2 linked regions of the Prochlorococcus marinus subsp. marinus str. CCMP1375 genome follow. The protein of the gene in region 1 binds, or shares a complex with, the protein of each later gene. Links are inferred from orthologs where the notes say so. Each region holds a gene or a part of one and is shown on either strand. Other genes may lie near its edges. The genes, in order: accB and accD.

What was found.
Region 2: the proteins of accB (region 1) and accD are in contact, whole or in part, in a solved structure (PDB 8UXZ), measured with the Escherichia coli proteins. The link is inferred for Prochlorococcus marinus subsp. marinus str. CCMP1375 from one-to-one orthologs.

The regions. Positions count from the first base shown.
Region 1 is NC_005042.1:26,946-37,069, forward strand. Bases 317-3,185 are described here. They hold accB (acetyl-CoA carboxylase biotin carboxyl carrier protein), read left to right. Parts: upstream 317-1,424; coding sequence 1,425-1,946; downstream 1,947-3,185. Other genes in these bases: PRO_RS00125 (peptidylprolyl isomerase), read right to left, coding at 317-801; efp (elongation factor P), read left to right, coding at 865-1,425; pdxA (4-hydroxythreonine-4-phosphate dehydrogenase PdxA), read right to left, coding at 1,950-2,978; PRO_RS00145 (hypothetical protein), read left to right, coding at 2,977-3,174. In the rest of the region: more of PRO_RS00125, read right to left, coding at 1-316; PRO_RS00150 (oxidoreductase), read right to left, coding at 3,192-4,085; PRO_RS00155 (hypothetical protein), read left to right, coding at 4,084-4,338; PRO_RS00160 (HNH endonuclease), read right to left, coding at 4,342-4,734; PRO_RS00165 (DUF6554 family protein), read right to left, coding at 4,860-5,240; PRO_RS00170 (hypothetical protein), read left to right, coding at 5,302-5,547; PRO_RS00175 (hypothetical protein), read left to right, coding at 5,918-6,205; PRO_RS00180 (pyridoxal-phosphate-dependent aminotransferase family protein), read right to left, coding at 6,244-7,398; cobalt-precorrin-5B (C(1))-methyltransferase CbiD, read left to right, coding at 7,473-8,618; guaA (glutamine-hydrolyzing GMP synthase), read left to right, coding at 8,672-10,124. UniProt on the Escherichia coli protein: This protein is a component of the acetyl coenzyme A carboxylase complex; first, biotin carboxylase catalyzes the carboxylation of the carrier protein and then the transcarboxylase transfers the carboxyl group to form malonyl-CoA.
Region 2 is NC_005042.1:779,705-784,793, reverse strand. The notes cover bases 1-2,770. They hold accD (acetyl-CoA carboxylase, carboxyltransferase subunit beta), read left to right. Parts: upstream 1-831; coding sequence 832-1,710; downstream 1,711-2,770. Other genes in these bases: PRO_RS04225 (Gfo/Idh/MocA family protein), read left to right, coding at 2,111-2,770; PRO_RS04230 (hypothetical protein), read left to right, coding at 1,716-2,102; PRO_RS04240 (prepilin peptidase), read left to right, coding at 271-798; PRO_RS04245 (phosphoribulokinase), read left to right, coding at 1-134. In the rest of the region: more of PRO_RS04225, read left to right, coding at 2,771-3,223; PRO_RS04220 (class I fructose-bisphosphate aldolase), read left to right, coding at 3,372-4,439; fba (class II fructose-bisphosphate aldolase), read left to right, coding at 4,590-5,089.

The sequences.
Region 1 (10,124 bases):
GCCAAGCTCTTCAAAAGTTTGGTTATAAATTGTTTCTGTTTTTTTAGGAGCTCGTATTTCCAAAGGGACATGCCTTTCTTCCTTAGTTTCAGGATTGATATATCCGATAGCTTCTCCTTTAGGATCTCCAGTTTGTAGAACAAAAAATTCTTCAGCCCTATTCATAGGTAAACCGTCATAAAAGCCTTTACTGACTAGATCTATAAACGCACCGCCAGTTAAAGGGGCATTATATCCATCAATAATTGCATACATATCTCCTTTGGTAGTTTTAATATTTACACTTGCTCTTCCTAGCAGTCTAGGAAGAGAATCAAATTCTTTAGGAATGTCGTGAGGAAATTTCTCTGGCAGCATTAAGGCTTCTATTTCACCAATTTCTTTAAGAGATTTACGTCGTATTTCTATGAAGTCAGACTTATTTTTTAAACTGGCTTCTTCATTAAGTCTTGTTAGATTTTCTTTTAATTCAGATATAATTTTTTCCCCCTTATTTTTTTCTTCATCAGGAATTGATTGGAGAATCTGATTGGTTTTTGTATTTACTAAAAATTGGCTTCTGGATGCTGCTTGATTAATTGCTGGCCATCGGTTGCCTCTTACCAAGTCACTTGTATCTTCTAGAGTGTGTTGAATCTCTCTTAATTCCTTTTGATTGATCGGTAAGGAATTTCTTAGAATTGCATATGGGTCTTTTACTCGATTGCCCGTAGGGAGTGCTGCAGTTGCAGGATCTACCAACATAAAAACTATTGGAATTAATAGTGTTAGAAGAATTAGGAAGACAGTTTTTTTTGTCATGTGGTTTTCTACTCATGCATAACTCTGACACAGATTTATGATCGCGTGGTATGGTCAGCGACAATGATTTCAAGTAACGACTTCCGCACTGGCACCACTATTGAATTAGATGGTGCTGTTTGGAGAGTAGTTGAGTTTTTACATGTTAAACCTGGTAAGGGTTCAGCTTTTGTTCGCACTAAGTTAAAAGCTGTACAAGCTGGGAATGTGGTTGAGAAAACCTTTAGAGCTGGAGAAATGGTTCCTCAAGCATTGCTTGAAAAAGCTACACTGCAACATACATATATGGAATCAGGAGATTATGTTTTTATGGATATGAGTACTTATGAAGAAACTAGGCTTACTGCCAATCAAATTGGAGATAGCAGAAAATATTTGAAAGAAGGTATGGAAGTTAATGTAGTCTCATGGAATGAAAAGCCTCTTGAGGTTGAGTTGCCTAATTCTGTTGTACTTGAGGTGAAGGAAACAGATCCTGGAGTCAAAGGTGACACAGCCACAGGAGGAACCAAACCTGCCATTCTTGAAACTGGTGCTCAAATTATGGTTCCGTTGTTTATTTCAGTAGGTGAGAAGATCAAAGTAGATACTCGTAATGATAGTTATCTAGGTCGGGAGAACTAATCAAAATGAATCTTGATCACCAACAATTAGATCATCTGTTAGCCACTTTGGCTGATAGTGATATTCAAGAATTTTCCTTGGAGGGCAAGGATTTTAGATTAGAAGTTAAGCGCAATTTATTGCCTGCTGCGGGCTCATCTTTAGTACATTCATCAACTTCCGCTAATGAAGCAACCTCTGTTCTTTCATCACAACTAGTTGATCCTTCAGCAGCAGCCATATCTAACGTTCCTTCTTCGCCAAGCACTCCTCCACCAGCAGTGGCTTCTTCGAGAGGTGAATTTGTTGAAATTACAGCTCCTATGGTTGGGACTTTTTATAGAGCCCCTGCTCCTGGAGAGCCTGTTTTTGTCGAGATTGGAGCAAGAATAACGGTTGGCCAGACTGTTTGTATTTTAGAAGCAATGAAATTGATGAATGAATTGGAATCAGAAGTGAATGGTGAAGTTGTTGAAATACTTGTAGAGAACGGAACTCCAGTAGAATTTGGTCAGCCTTTAATCAAAGTTAAACCTTCTTAATTTTTAGACATCAGACAGCTCCCATGCTGTTTCAATTGCAGAAAACATACTTTTAGAATTTGCAATTCCTTTACCTGCAATATCAAACCCTGTTCCATGATCAGGAGAGGTTCTAATGAAGGGTAGACCTAATGTTGTATTGACAGCATAGTCAAATGCAATAATTTTTACTGGAATTAGCCCTTGGTCATGATAAAGGGCAAGTATTCCATCAGGACCTTTTGTTAGATGTGTATCTTTCCATGATTGTGCAGTTGATATCCAACAAGTATCAGGAGAGATCGGCCCTTCTAGAATTACGTTTGGATTATTAACTCGCCACTCTTCGATAACAGGATTTAACCATTGAATTTCTTCATTGCCTAATTGTCCTTTTTCACCAGCATGTGGATTGAGTCCAGCGATAGCTAATTTGGGCTCATTGTTAAATTTTTGACAGAAGTTTAAGAGCGTATCTAATTTTGAAATTATTAATTCAGGGGAGAGATTTCTGGGAACTTCAGCTAAAGGAATATGAGTAGTTGCTAGCAAGGTGTTTAATCGCCAAGAAGTAAATGGTGATTTCGCTGTGAAAAGCATTGAAGGATTTTTTGTACTTGTTAACTCAGCTAACCTTTCTGTCTGTCCAGGGTAGTTATGCCCTGCAGCGTGCCAAGTATGTTTTGCTATAGGTGCGGTTACAAGAGCTCTTGCTTCATTCTTCAGAACAATTTCATTGGCTCTGGTCAACCAATTAAAGCTTGCTTTTCCTGTTTTTTGGGATGGCTGCCCTGCTATTACATGTTCTTTAAAAGGTATATCTTCAAATTCAAGATCTTTTGGATTGGCTAAGGATTTAATGCCTTTTGTTTTTAGGTTGTAATAAGTGAGTTCTGCATTTCGTTTGCAACCAACCAGTAAAGGTTGCATATTTTTAGGTAAGAGCAATGAACCAAGTGCTTTAAGCGTTATTTCTGTTCCTATGCCTGCAGGGTCACCTAATGCTATAACGACTCGGTTTCTCGCTTCAAAATATTGATTCCTTTTTTTCATGCTGAGGTTATTTTTTTTAATTTTTTTGGTTTATGGCATTGCTCAAGGCATGCGGGATGGTTGGTTGGTTGTTAAGTGGAGTCAGCTTTTACATAATATTGGGTTTACTCAGGTTGATCCAAACAAACCAATGAATTGGTCTGAGTTTATTATTAATAGATTGGAAAATGATTCATCCAAAGATTCTGATGAATAGATTAAAGATTACTCTAATTAATCAATGCATTTCAAACAGTCTGTGAGGCCTGATTTATAGTCAGAATGAATAAGCTGGTATCCAAGAGTTTTGCACAAGACATGGTTACTTACTCTTCGATTTTCTTGCCAAAAAGATAAGGCCATCGGACTCATGTTTTTACAAGCAATGTCAAAGGACTCTATTGGCGGTAAAGGGATCTTTAAGAGGTTAGCTGCATAAGACATTACTTCTACATTTGTTGCTGGTACATTATCAGCTATATTAATAATTTTTGGACTAGTTTTGCTAGAGAATAAATGTATGAGATGCATTACAGCACCAGCTATATCGTCAATATGTACCCTTGAAAAAACCTGCCCAGGTTTGTTGACCACCAGATTTTTTTGAGATTTTACAGCTTCTAATGTTGATCTTCCTGGCCCATAGATGCCAGGGAGTCTAAGTATTTGTACAGGTAATCCTAATGCTTCCCATTTTTTTTCACAGGACAGTCTGCGAATGCTTCGCTTCTGTTTGGGATGAGTAAAACTCTTTTCTGTGACCCATTCTCCCTTGTAGTCTCCATATACGCCTGTAGTAGATAAATACCCAATCCAATTTGGTTTAATGGCTTTTAATTTTTCACTGAAGTTATTTAATACAGGGTCTTCCCCTTCTTTTGTGGGAGGGATACAACTAATTACATGAGTTACATGATTGAGAATGTGGTCAGGTATGCCAACTTTTTTGGAGCTGTCAAAAGCAAAGTCTGCGCCTTCTTTATTTAATTCTCGACGACTGCAAAGCACGTTTGCGCCAAGTTGACGAGCAACTTTTGCAATATGTTGCCCTGTAAATCCTCCTCCAAAGATCAACATCTTTGAATTTGAAGGAAATGATAGCGAATGCTTGACAACGTCTTCAATCATGAGTACAAATGTATTACTGAATGTTTTTTTGATGACTAGTTTTTCTTCTAAGAACCTTCGAGCAGGTCAGTTCTCTTGTCGCGATTTTCATCAAAGCGCAATGGAGATTGAAGAACAAAATAGATTGCAATTTATTATGGGAATTGTTATTTCGTGTATAGGGTTAGCAGTGTTTTTTGCACCTGAACAACCTCATGAATTTGCATCTATTTGTCAGAAGTACAATACATCTAATGCTTGTCAAGTTTGGTAATTCTTAGGCAGCTTTTATATCCCATTTAATTTTAGAATTTTTCTCTAATTCTTTTGGTTGGGCCCATTGAAGTAGTCTCATTGCCAAGCTTATATCTCCATCTATCCAAGCTCTTATTGCCATAGCTCTTCTTGGATCATAAAAACGTTGTTTTCTATACCAGTAAAAAGCTTCAGTATCTGATTTTTTACCATTGCATGATAGACAAGCTGGCACACAGTTTTCAGTAATACTTAATCCACCTTTACTGCGAGGTAGAATATGATCAATAGATTCAGAAGCATTTCCGCAATATATACATCTTTTTGCAGTGTAACTATGAAGTGATTTTCTCCATTGACGATCGCGTAATTTTGGGCAGAAATCTTCTAGGAAGACGGCATCCCGATTCTGCATTCGCGCTCGATAATTGATTTTATGGTGACTTACTTTTATAAATAGTCAATGTATAGAACACTGCATTGCTGAGCTTTTATGTGCTTTGTAAATGAATTGATATAGATATTTGCTTTAAATCCCTTTTAATAACTATATCTATCTTCGACATATCCTTTATTTACCTTTTTTTCTTCTACATTACCCTCTAGATCTTCCTCATTCTTAGGATAGAGGTCTCCAAGATGTTGAATACAGTCTTTATATGTATCTGGGCTACCCACTACCTGTTGAACGATAATAGTAGCGGCTTGCCTAGGGGATATTTTAAATAGTCCTCCTCTTTCATTTTTTAGTGACTGATAAGCTGCTAACCAGCTAGATGCATGGTCATTTCCACCATTTCTCATTACGCAGTAAATATCAACGCCTTGAGATCCTGCATTTGCTAATGATCCAACGATGGTTGAAATTGTTATTGCTGCAATTGATATAGGCAGAAAAAATAAATTTTTCTTGTTGCTCATAACTAAAAATTCTTCTTGGTTTCTTTCAAGATATCTATATGCTTTCGAATGTCTAGTTTGTTTGCCTGAATCATTTCTCGAATCTATTGCAATATTCGTACTAATAGAAGGTATTCAGAGTCAAATAGTAATTAATCTGACGGCATGTAATAAAGCTATTGCAGGACTGATGCAAGATTCAGCTTCTACTACACTCATATCCCTAATGCTTCCAGGAGTTGCACTTAACAAGGATTTATTTGATCAACTTCAATTAATCGTTTACTTCAAAGTCCAAGATTCATCCTTGTTGATACTAATGGAATAGTTTTTGAAAATTGATGTTTCTAAAGACCGGTATAAGGCTATGAGTAGGTTGTTAGTCTTTTCCAATAGCAATTTGAAGTATGTTTTTCTACCTTGAGGCCATATCAGCTATTGCCCTTGATGCTTAACAGTTCAACTCCTAATAATGCACCTGCAATAGTGGCCACTGGCATATCGTTGGGAATTTTTAGTATTCTAAAGAGATAAGCAGCGAGAACACAAATGAATAAACTACTCTAAATACATTTGTTAGGTTTTTTAGATTATGGTGAACTTCGCTATTAATAAGTTATTTGTTTTTTCTAGATGCATTAAGACTTGAGAATTTTGTATTTATGTGTTGTGATCAGTGCAAATGCAATTTTTACTAAATGGGATCTTCATGTTCATTCAGGATTACGCGGACCGCAGAAGATCTTGCTCAAACTGTTACTGCTATTTCTCAGAGATTAATCAAACTAGAGCAGCGAATAGAAGCTTTAGAATTGACATCAATTCAACCTAAAGAAGTTCAATCGGATGAAGAATTGGTAATGCTTGATGGTGTTGATCAGCTTTTACAAGAATGTAAGGGACTTTTGAATAACTCTTCTAATGATTTTGATTCTGATGAAGTATGGGTTGAAGAAGATAAAGGTAATCAAGAGATGGCTGCTTAGATTTACTGTCTCAGTAGATTTAGATAAAGTAAATATTCTTAATTACTTCTTTCATTAAGTATTTTTGTTGCTATAGCAACCCCTGTTCCTATAGGATATTTTGATTTTCCTAGTTTATTTAGAGTTGCTTCTATAGATGCTATAGCTGTAATTATGTCCCTATCGTTAATAAATCCAAGGTGACCAATTCTAAATATTTTGCCTTTAAGATTATCTTGACCGCCAGCAAGTAATATATCAAAATCTTCTTTTACAGTTTTTCTTATTTTTTCTGCATCTATACCTTCTGGCATTATTGAAGTGATTGAAGGACTTCCAAAACCGTTTTTAGCAAATAGATTTAATCCAATTGATTTCATAGCTTCTTGTGTAGCTTTCATATGTCTCTGATGGCGCATAAATATTGATTCCAGTCCTTCTTCTTTCATCATTATTAGGGCTTCTTCTAGAGCAAAATATAGATTGACTCCTGGCGTGAATGGATTACTATCTTTATCAACTGTTTTTTTATAAGATATTAAATCAAGATAAAATTTTGGTAAGTCTGAACGTATATTTGCTTGCCAAGCTTTTTCGCTCATTGCGACGAAACTTAAGCCTGGTGGCATCATATATCCTTTTTGGGATCCAGATGCAATAACATCTACTCCCCAATCATCCATTTTAACTTCACATGCACCAATACTCGTTACACAATCTGCAATTGTGATTGCATTCTTGTGATGTTTTACATAGCTACTAATTTTTTCTAGATCATTAATTACACCCGTTGATGTTTCAGAATGAGTGATAATTACTGCTCGTATATCTTGATGATCATTTAGAAGATTTTTAAAATTTTCAGGATCTAAAGGTTCACCCCAATTTGCTTTCACAGTTATTACTTCAAGTCCATATGCTTTAGCAACTTTGACCCATCTTTCACCAAATTTTCCATTTTCGCCGCAGATTACCTTGTCACCTTTGCTAAGTGTGTTAATTATTCCAGCTTCCATAGCAGCTGTTCCACTGCCAGTAATTGTTAAGACATCACCTTTAGTTTGATGAAGCCATTTTAGAAGTTCTGTAGTACTTTTGACAATGTCTTGAAACTCTCGACTCCTATGGCCAATAGGATGCTTGCTAAGTGCTTTGAGTACTCTTTCAGGGACAGGTGTGGGTCCTGGGATCATTAACGTAAGTTTTTCTTTCATGGACCAGGTATTGATAAAAGCTATCTTAAAAAACTATCTAGGAAATTGGTTTTGTTTTTTATTCTTTTGTTGATTTGAGAGGATTCACACTTCCAGTATGGGTGGTTGCTGCTGCAAAGGCTGCAGTGAAAGTTTTAATTGGAGAGTCTTGGCAGTCGCATGAAGTAATTGAATTGTTGAACAATGAAGAATCAATAGTTGTTCCAATTAGATCAGCATCTATTTTGGACAATGGAGAAAAAGCTTTAGGCATTACTAATTGTGATCCAGGGGAGTGTCTAGACTTAACAAGAGGTTTGGAGATTTGGGTTTGCCTTAGATACATAGAAAATCAGCAGATAATTTCTTCAGATGGTTTAGAACTTGAGCCATGGTTGAAAATTATTCCAGGTTATGGAGTAGGTAAATTTGATTTGACAAATGACATCTCTATTTCTGAATTTGCTAGACAATTGCTAATTGTAAATCTAAAGCCTTATAGAAAAGAAGGATATTCTCTTAATTTGGAAATAATTTTTCCTTCTGGACAAGAATTAGCAGAGAAAACAAGTAATCATGCTTTTGGAGTGGTAGATGGTCTTGCTTTAATTGGGACTCAAGCTGATGTTCAGGAAAGTGCATCTCCAAAGAAACTTCAAAGTACAATTCATGCTTTGCGTAGTCGATGTGCAGAATCAAGTTTCACTGGTTCTTTGATATTTGTAATTGGTGAAAATGGATTGGATTTAGCTTTGCAATATGGAATTGATTCTTCTAAAATTATTAAAACAGGTAATTGGCTAGGACCTTTGCTAGTTGCTGCTGCTCAAGAAAAAGTCCAGCAATTATTGATATTCGGCTATCATGGCAAATTAATTAAATTAGCTGGTGGTGTGTTTCACACTCATCATCATTTGGCTGATAATCGTTTGGAGACTTTGATAGCTTTCGCTGTTAAGGAAAGAATTCCGTTGTCTTTAATAAAGGAATTTGAGGAAGCAGTTTCTATTGAGGCAGCCTTATCAATATTGGAAAACAAAGATATTTCTACTGCCAAAAAACTTTGGAAAAGATTGGCAGTAGAGATTGAAAAAAGAAGTATTGACTATGTTAAAAGGTATGAGACATCTTCTATTGAAATAGGAGCTGTCATGTTTGATAGAGCCAGAAAAATTCGATGGGCTGGCAATTATGCTCTGAAGCAAATTAATTCTTTTGGACTGAAACTTGAAGACTATTAATACAATTCTCTCTATTCTAAGTTTTACAAGATTTTTGGTTTCTTTTTGTAGAGATGTCTGATCCTAAGGTTACAACTCAGCGGAACCCATCCATTGTCATTCTTGACTTTGGTTCCCAATATTCTGAGTTAATAGCCAGAAGAATTAGAGAAACAGAAGTTTATTCAATGGTATTGGGATACAACTCTTCAGTTGAAGAATTAAAGAAATTGTCTCCTCAAGGAATTATTTTAAGTGGAGGACCTAGTTCGGTGTATGAGGAAAAGGCACCACTTTGTGATCCAAGTATTTGGGATTTGGATATACCTATTTTGGGCGTCTGTTATGGAATGCAAGTAATGGTGAAACAATTAGGAGGTCTTGTAGGAGAAGCAATTGGAAAGGCTGAATACGGGAAAGCACTTTTGCAGGTCGATGATCCAACTGCATTACTAACTAATGTCGAGAATGGTTCGACAATGTGGATGAGTCACGGAGATTCAGTGAAGCAATTGCCCGCTGGATTTGTACGATTGGCACATACGACAAATACGCCAGATGCAGCGATTGCTTGCCATGATCGTCGTTTTTATGGGGTTCAGTTCCATCCTGAGGTGGTTCATTCGACGGATGGAATGGTAATCATTCGAAATTTTGTCCACAATATTTGTCGATCTAAGCCTGATTGGACTACAAATACGTTTATTGATGAGGCAATAAATGATGTTCAGGAAAAGGTTGGTAAGAAAAGAGTTTTACTTGCACTGTCAGGTGGTGTTGATTCTTCCACCCTTGCATTTCTTTTAAAAAAAGCTATCGGAAATCAACTTACTTGCATGTTTATTGATCAAGGTTTTATGCGAAAAGGTGAACCAGAATTTTTGATGGAATTTTTTGACAAAAAGTTTCATATAAATGTTGAATATATAAATGCTCGAGATCGATTTCTAGATAAATTACAAGGTGTTAGTGATCCTGAAAAGAAAAGAAAGATTATAGGTACAGAATTTATTCGTGTTTTCGAAGAAGAAAGTTTACGTTTAGGTCCTTTTGATTATCTTGCTCAAGGAACACTTTATCCTGATGTTATTGAGAGTTCTGGCACAAATATTGACCCCAAAACTGGAGAAAGAATAGCAGTAAAAATTAAGAGCCATCATAATGTTGGAGGTCTTCCTAAGGATTTACAATTTAAATTAGTTGAACCATTGAGAACATTATTTAAAGATGAAGTAAGAAAAGTTGGTAGATCATTGGGATTACCTGAAGAGATAGTTAACCGTCATCCTTTTCCAGGCCCAGGGCTTGCTATTCGCATCTTGGGTGAGGTTACTAAAGAAAAATTAAATTGTCTTCGTGATGCTGATCTAATAGTTCGAGAAGAAATAGCAGATGCAGGTTTATACCATCAGATCTGGCAGGCTTTTGCTGTTTTATTACCAGTTCGTTCAGTTGGCGTTATGGGAGATCAACGTACATATGCGTGGCCAATTGTTTTGCGATGTGTGTCTAGTGAAGATGGAATGA
Region 2 (5,089 bases), 750 kb from region 1 along the record:
TAGGCATGATAAATGATTCTTTTATGTCAAGTCCAACAAGTATTGTTGTAAATGGAGGCAAAATGGGTTTTGCTATGGAGCTAATACTTACGCCAATTATTCATCGTATGATCGAAGAAAAGAAATCAGCATAGATTAAATTAATTACTATATTTACAATAATAAATTTACTTTGCTTAATCAGTTCTATAAGTTTAGCAAGTAGATTGTAAAATGTATATGAAAATTTTATTTTCTATAGTATATACATTAATAACTATTTGCATCTACATGCAATTATCTTTTACTGCAAGTAATACATTTATCAATTCCTCAATTCAACTAAATGTCACGATCGCGGGAATACTTTTTTATATCTCTATTTACGATATATTCAATCAAAGAATACCTAAATTTCTTGTAGAGATATGTATACTAAATATTATTTTAACATGCATACTAAGGCCATTAAATATTAATCAAGAGCTTATTATTAAGCATGTGATTGCTTCCATTACTTCTTTTGGAGTAATGCAATTAATTTCCATTATTTCGCATAAAACAACAAATAAAACATTGCTTGGATCAGGTGACGCAAAGTTAGCGTCACTAGGAGGCGCAATTTTAGGATTAAATGGTATCTGGACTGCTATTGCCTTTGCCTTTATTGCTGCTGGAATATTCTCCGTCGTAGGTCAACTGACTGGGTTGCTAAAGAGATGGCAGCCTTTCCCATTTGCACCTTTTATTTGTATAGGCATTCAAAGTGTATGGATTCTTGGCAATGACTTTTGGCTTGTTGATGGATTTGTAAGATAATAAAGTCATACAGACCTAGGAATCCTTTAGCTTGTGTCTTTATTCGATTGGTTTGCCGCAAGAAGAAAAGATCAGTTCGTTGGGAAAGTCATCCAAGAAACTGAGGAAAGTGATGGGTTATGGGGCAAATGTCCTGAATGTGGCCAAGTTGTTTATAGAAAAGACCTTCTCACCAACGCAAACGTATGTAGCAATTGTGGGCATCACAGCAGAATAAATAGCGAGGAGAGAATCAAATTAATAGTTGATCAAGGTAGTTTTATTGCTCTAGACAAGAATCTTGCTCCTATAGACCCTCTAGGATTTAAAGATAGACGCGCATATGCCGATAGGCTAAGAGAAAGTCAAGCCAGTACTGGTCTAAAGGATGGTGTAACAACAGGTGTCTGCAGAGTAGAAGAAATACCTTTAGCTCTAGCAGTAATGGATTTTAGATTTATGGGCGGATCAATGGGATCTGTTGTTGGTGAAAAAATTACTCGTCTAATAGAAAAAGCTACATCAAAAAAGCTTCCTTTATTAATTGTCTGCGCATCAGGAGGGGCACGAATGCAAGAAGGAATGCTAAGTCTGATGCAAATGGCAAAAATATCAGGTGCCTTAGAACGTCATAGAGAAGCAAATCTTTTATATATGCCATTACTTACTCACCCAACCACTGGAGGTGTAACTGCGAGTTTTGCAATGCTAGGCGATTTAATACTTGCAGAACCTAAAGCATTAATTGGTTTTGCAGGAAGAAGAGTAATCGAACAGACACTCAGAGAAAAATTACCAGAAAATTTCCAAACAGCTGAATATCTACTTGAGCATGGTTTTGTAGATAAAATCATACCTCGCACAGAACTCAGAAAAACACTTGGGAAACTATTACGTCTTCATGGATTCCAAAAAATAACTATAAGTACCTAACTTGAATGTTTAAATTAATCATCAGAATCGGGATCTACTTATTGTTAATCTCAGGTATATTAATCACTCCACAAAGAAATAACAGTGTATTAGCTTTAGATTCTAAATGGATAGAAGTTATTCCTTCAAAAGCTGGTCAACAATGGTTGGATAAAGATAGTCTAAACAAAATCACAGAAACCAAGATCTCAATCCACACTCGTTTTAGACCTCATAGTAGTAAAAATAAAGCTAATCTTGAAGATATTGATTATATAATGAATATAGATTGCTTAAATAAGCTTTATTTTGATGAATCAATTGATGGAATTAATCAATTTACAAAAAATTGGAAAAATTCAGAGGGTGATTTACTTATTGATGAGACAATCGAATCAGCCTGCTCTTACTAGTTAAATAAATGCAATCTACAAACATAAATAAAAAATCAAAAATAGGTGTTGGATTGGCAGGGTTAGGTTTTGGAGAAAAAGTACATTTACCAGGATTATTTTCAAGTCAAGATCTGGAACCAATTGCACTATGGCATCCACGACCAGATCGTTTAAATGACGCTTGTAAAACTCATGATCTTAAGGGATACGACAATTGGTCAGCCCTACTTAATAATGCCGATATAGATGCAGTAATAATTGCCACTCCTCCAGAACCTCGTTTTAAACTTGCGTATGACGCACTTCAAGCAGGGAAACATCTTCTACTAGAAAAACCAGTTGCTTTAAATAGCGAAGAGATATTAGAGCTCCAGAGCTTATCAATTAAAAAAAAGCTTTCTGTAGCTGTTGACTTTGAATACAGAGCTGTACCTCTTTTCATGCAAGCAAAGCAAATGATAGATGATGACCTTATAGGAACACCTTGGTTAATAAAACTTGACTGGCTTATGAGTAGTCGTGCTGATGAAAGTAGAGCTTGGAATTGGTATTCCGAAAAACAAAGCGGAGGAGGCGTCATTGGTGCTCTTGGAACTCATGCTTTTGACTTATTACATTGGTTTTTTGGTCCTACTAAAAACATAAACGGACTAACATCAACATCTATCCAAAAAAGACCTTCTATCAAAAGCAAAAAACTAGAAAATGTGACAAGTGAAGATATCTGCTTGGCTCAATTAGAACTTTCTAATTTCAAATCACAGCAACCAATTCCTGCACAAGTTACACTTTCAGCCGTTTCAAGGTATGGAAGAGGATTCTGGCTTGAGATTTATGGAAACAAAGGCACTTTAATACTCGGTAGCGATAATCAAAAAGATTATGTTCATGGGTTTGGATTATGGTTTGGTGAAAAAGGTAAAAAGGTTTGTCCCATTACACCAGTAAGTAATCTTGCTTTTGATAGGACTTGGGAAGATGGACGTATTGCTCCAGTTGCAAGAATTCAAAATTGGTGGGCTGAAAGTATAAATAAAGGGAATCCAGTAATTCCTGGCTTAACGGAAGGTTTATTAAGCCAAAGAGTATGTGAAAAGGTTGATCAATCATACAAATCTGGAATGAGACTAACTATCTAAGTCCACTTAATCAGCGCGTTCAAAAAGAAACTAATTGAAGAATTGATCTATTTGCAGGTATTTTTTGATACTTGGAAGTGAGTATTAAATGAAAACCTTAAGCCCATGATCTGAAAAAATTTACTAACTTTATTTTCACTAAATTAAAATGGCTCTTAGTTATTACAAAGAAGAATTAAAGAAGACTGCTTCTTCTCTTGCCACATCAGGCAAAGGGATACTTGCAGTAGACGAATCTACAAAAACAATTGGGAAAAGGCTTGCATCTATCAATGTAGAAAATACAGAAGAAAATAGAAAAGCCTATAGAGGATTACTCTTTACCACTGAGGGACTAGGAGAATACATAAGTGGAGCAATCCTTTTTGAGGAGACTCTTTTTCAGGCACATCCTGATGGAGAACCAATGGTCAAGAAACTTGAGAAACTAGGTGTTATTCCAGGAATTAAAGTTGATAAAGGCTTACGCCCATTAGCGGGTGGTAATGATGTTGAAACATTTTGTTCTGGCTTAGATGGTCTTGTGGAAAGGTCTTCTGACTATTACGCACAAGGTGCTCGTTTTGCTAAATGGAGAGCAGTGCTACAAATAACAAATAATGGTTCTCCATCAAAACTATCTATAAAGGAAAATGCTTGGGGCCTAGCACGTTATGCGAGATCAGTTCAAGAATCTGGATTGGTTCCTATAATTGAACCAGAGATACTTATGGATGGTTCTCACAGCATAAACAAAACTGCCGAAGTGCAAGAAGAGGTAATAAAAGAGGTTTATATGGCGTGTCAGCTTAATGGTGTTTTTTTAGAAGGTACTCTTTTAAAACCTTCAATGACAGTTCAGGGAGCTGATTGTAAAGACAAAGCAGATCCTCAAAAGATCTCTGAATTAACAATTAGGACTATGGAAAGATGTGTACCAGCATCTGTGCCTGGGATTGTTTTCCTCTCTGGAGGATTAAGTGAAGAAGCTGCTTCTATTTACTTGAACTTAATGAACAAACAGCCAAGAAAAGCAAATTGGAATGTAGGTTTTTCTTATGGGAGGGCTCTTCAGCACTCATGTCTTAAAGAATGGGGTGGCAAAAATTTAGAAGCTGGACAGAAAGCTCTGCTGGCTAGAGCTCAAGCAAATTCCGAGGCGTCAAAAGGGATTTATGTAGCAGGGTCTCAACCATCATCTGATGAAGCTCTGTTCGTTGCAGGGTACAAATATTAAATTTTTTACTGTCCAAAAAATAAGTTTTACTCAAAAAAGGTAATTTTGTGTCTGAATGACGTGACATTTCATACCTTTATCTTCTAAAGTCCTGGTCCTTTGGCCTAGGACTTTTTTTTGCCTAGGCCCAATGATATTTCTGAGAAACCAATGGCTCTTGTTCCACTAAGACTCCTCCTTGACCATGCCGCTGAAAATGGCTATGGCATTCCTGCTTTTAACGTAAATAATCTGGAGCAAGTTCAGGCAATTATGGAGGCAGCCTCAGAAACTGATAGTCCAGTAATTCTTCAGGCTTCTAGAGGTGCTCGGACTTATGCAGGTGAAATTTTTCTTCGTCACCTAATTATTGCGGCCACAGAAACATACCCAAACATACCTGTTGTAATGCACCAAGATCATGGGAATGATCCTTCAACATGCTATTCAGCAGCAATAAATGGATTTACATCTGTGATGATGGATGGCTCTTTAGAAGCTGATGCAAAAACACCATCAAGTTATGAATACAATGTTGCTGTAACTAAAAAGGTTGTTGATTTTGCTCATTCAGTTGGAGTGAGTGTTGAAGGCGAACTAGGTTGCCTTGGATCTCTAGAAACAGGCAAAGGAGAAGCAGAGGATGGCCATGGCTTTGAAGGCGAGCTTTC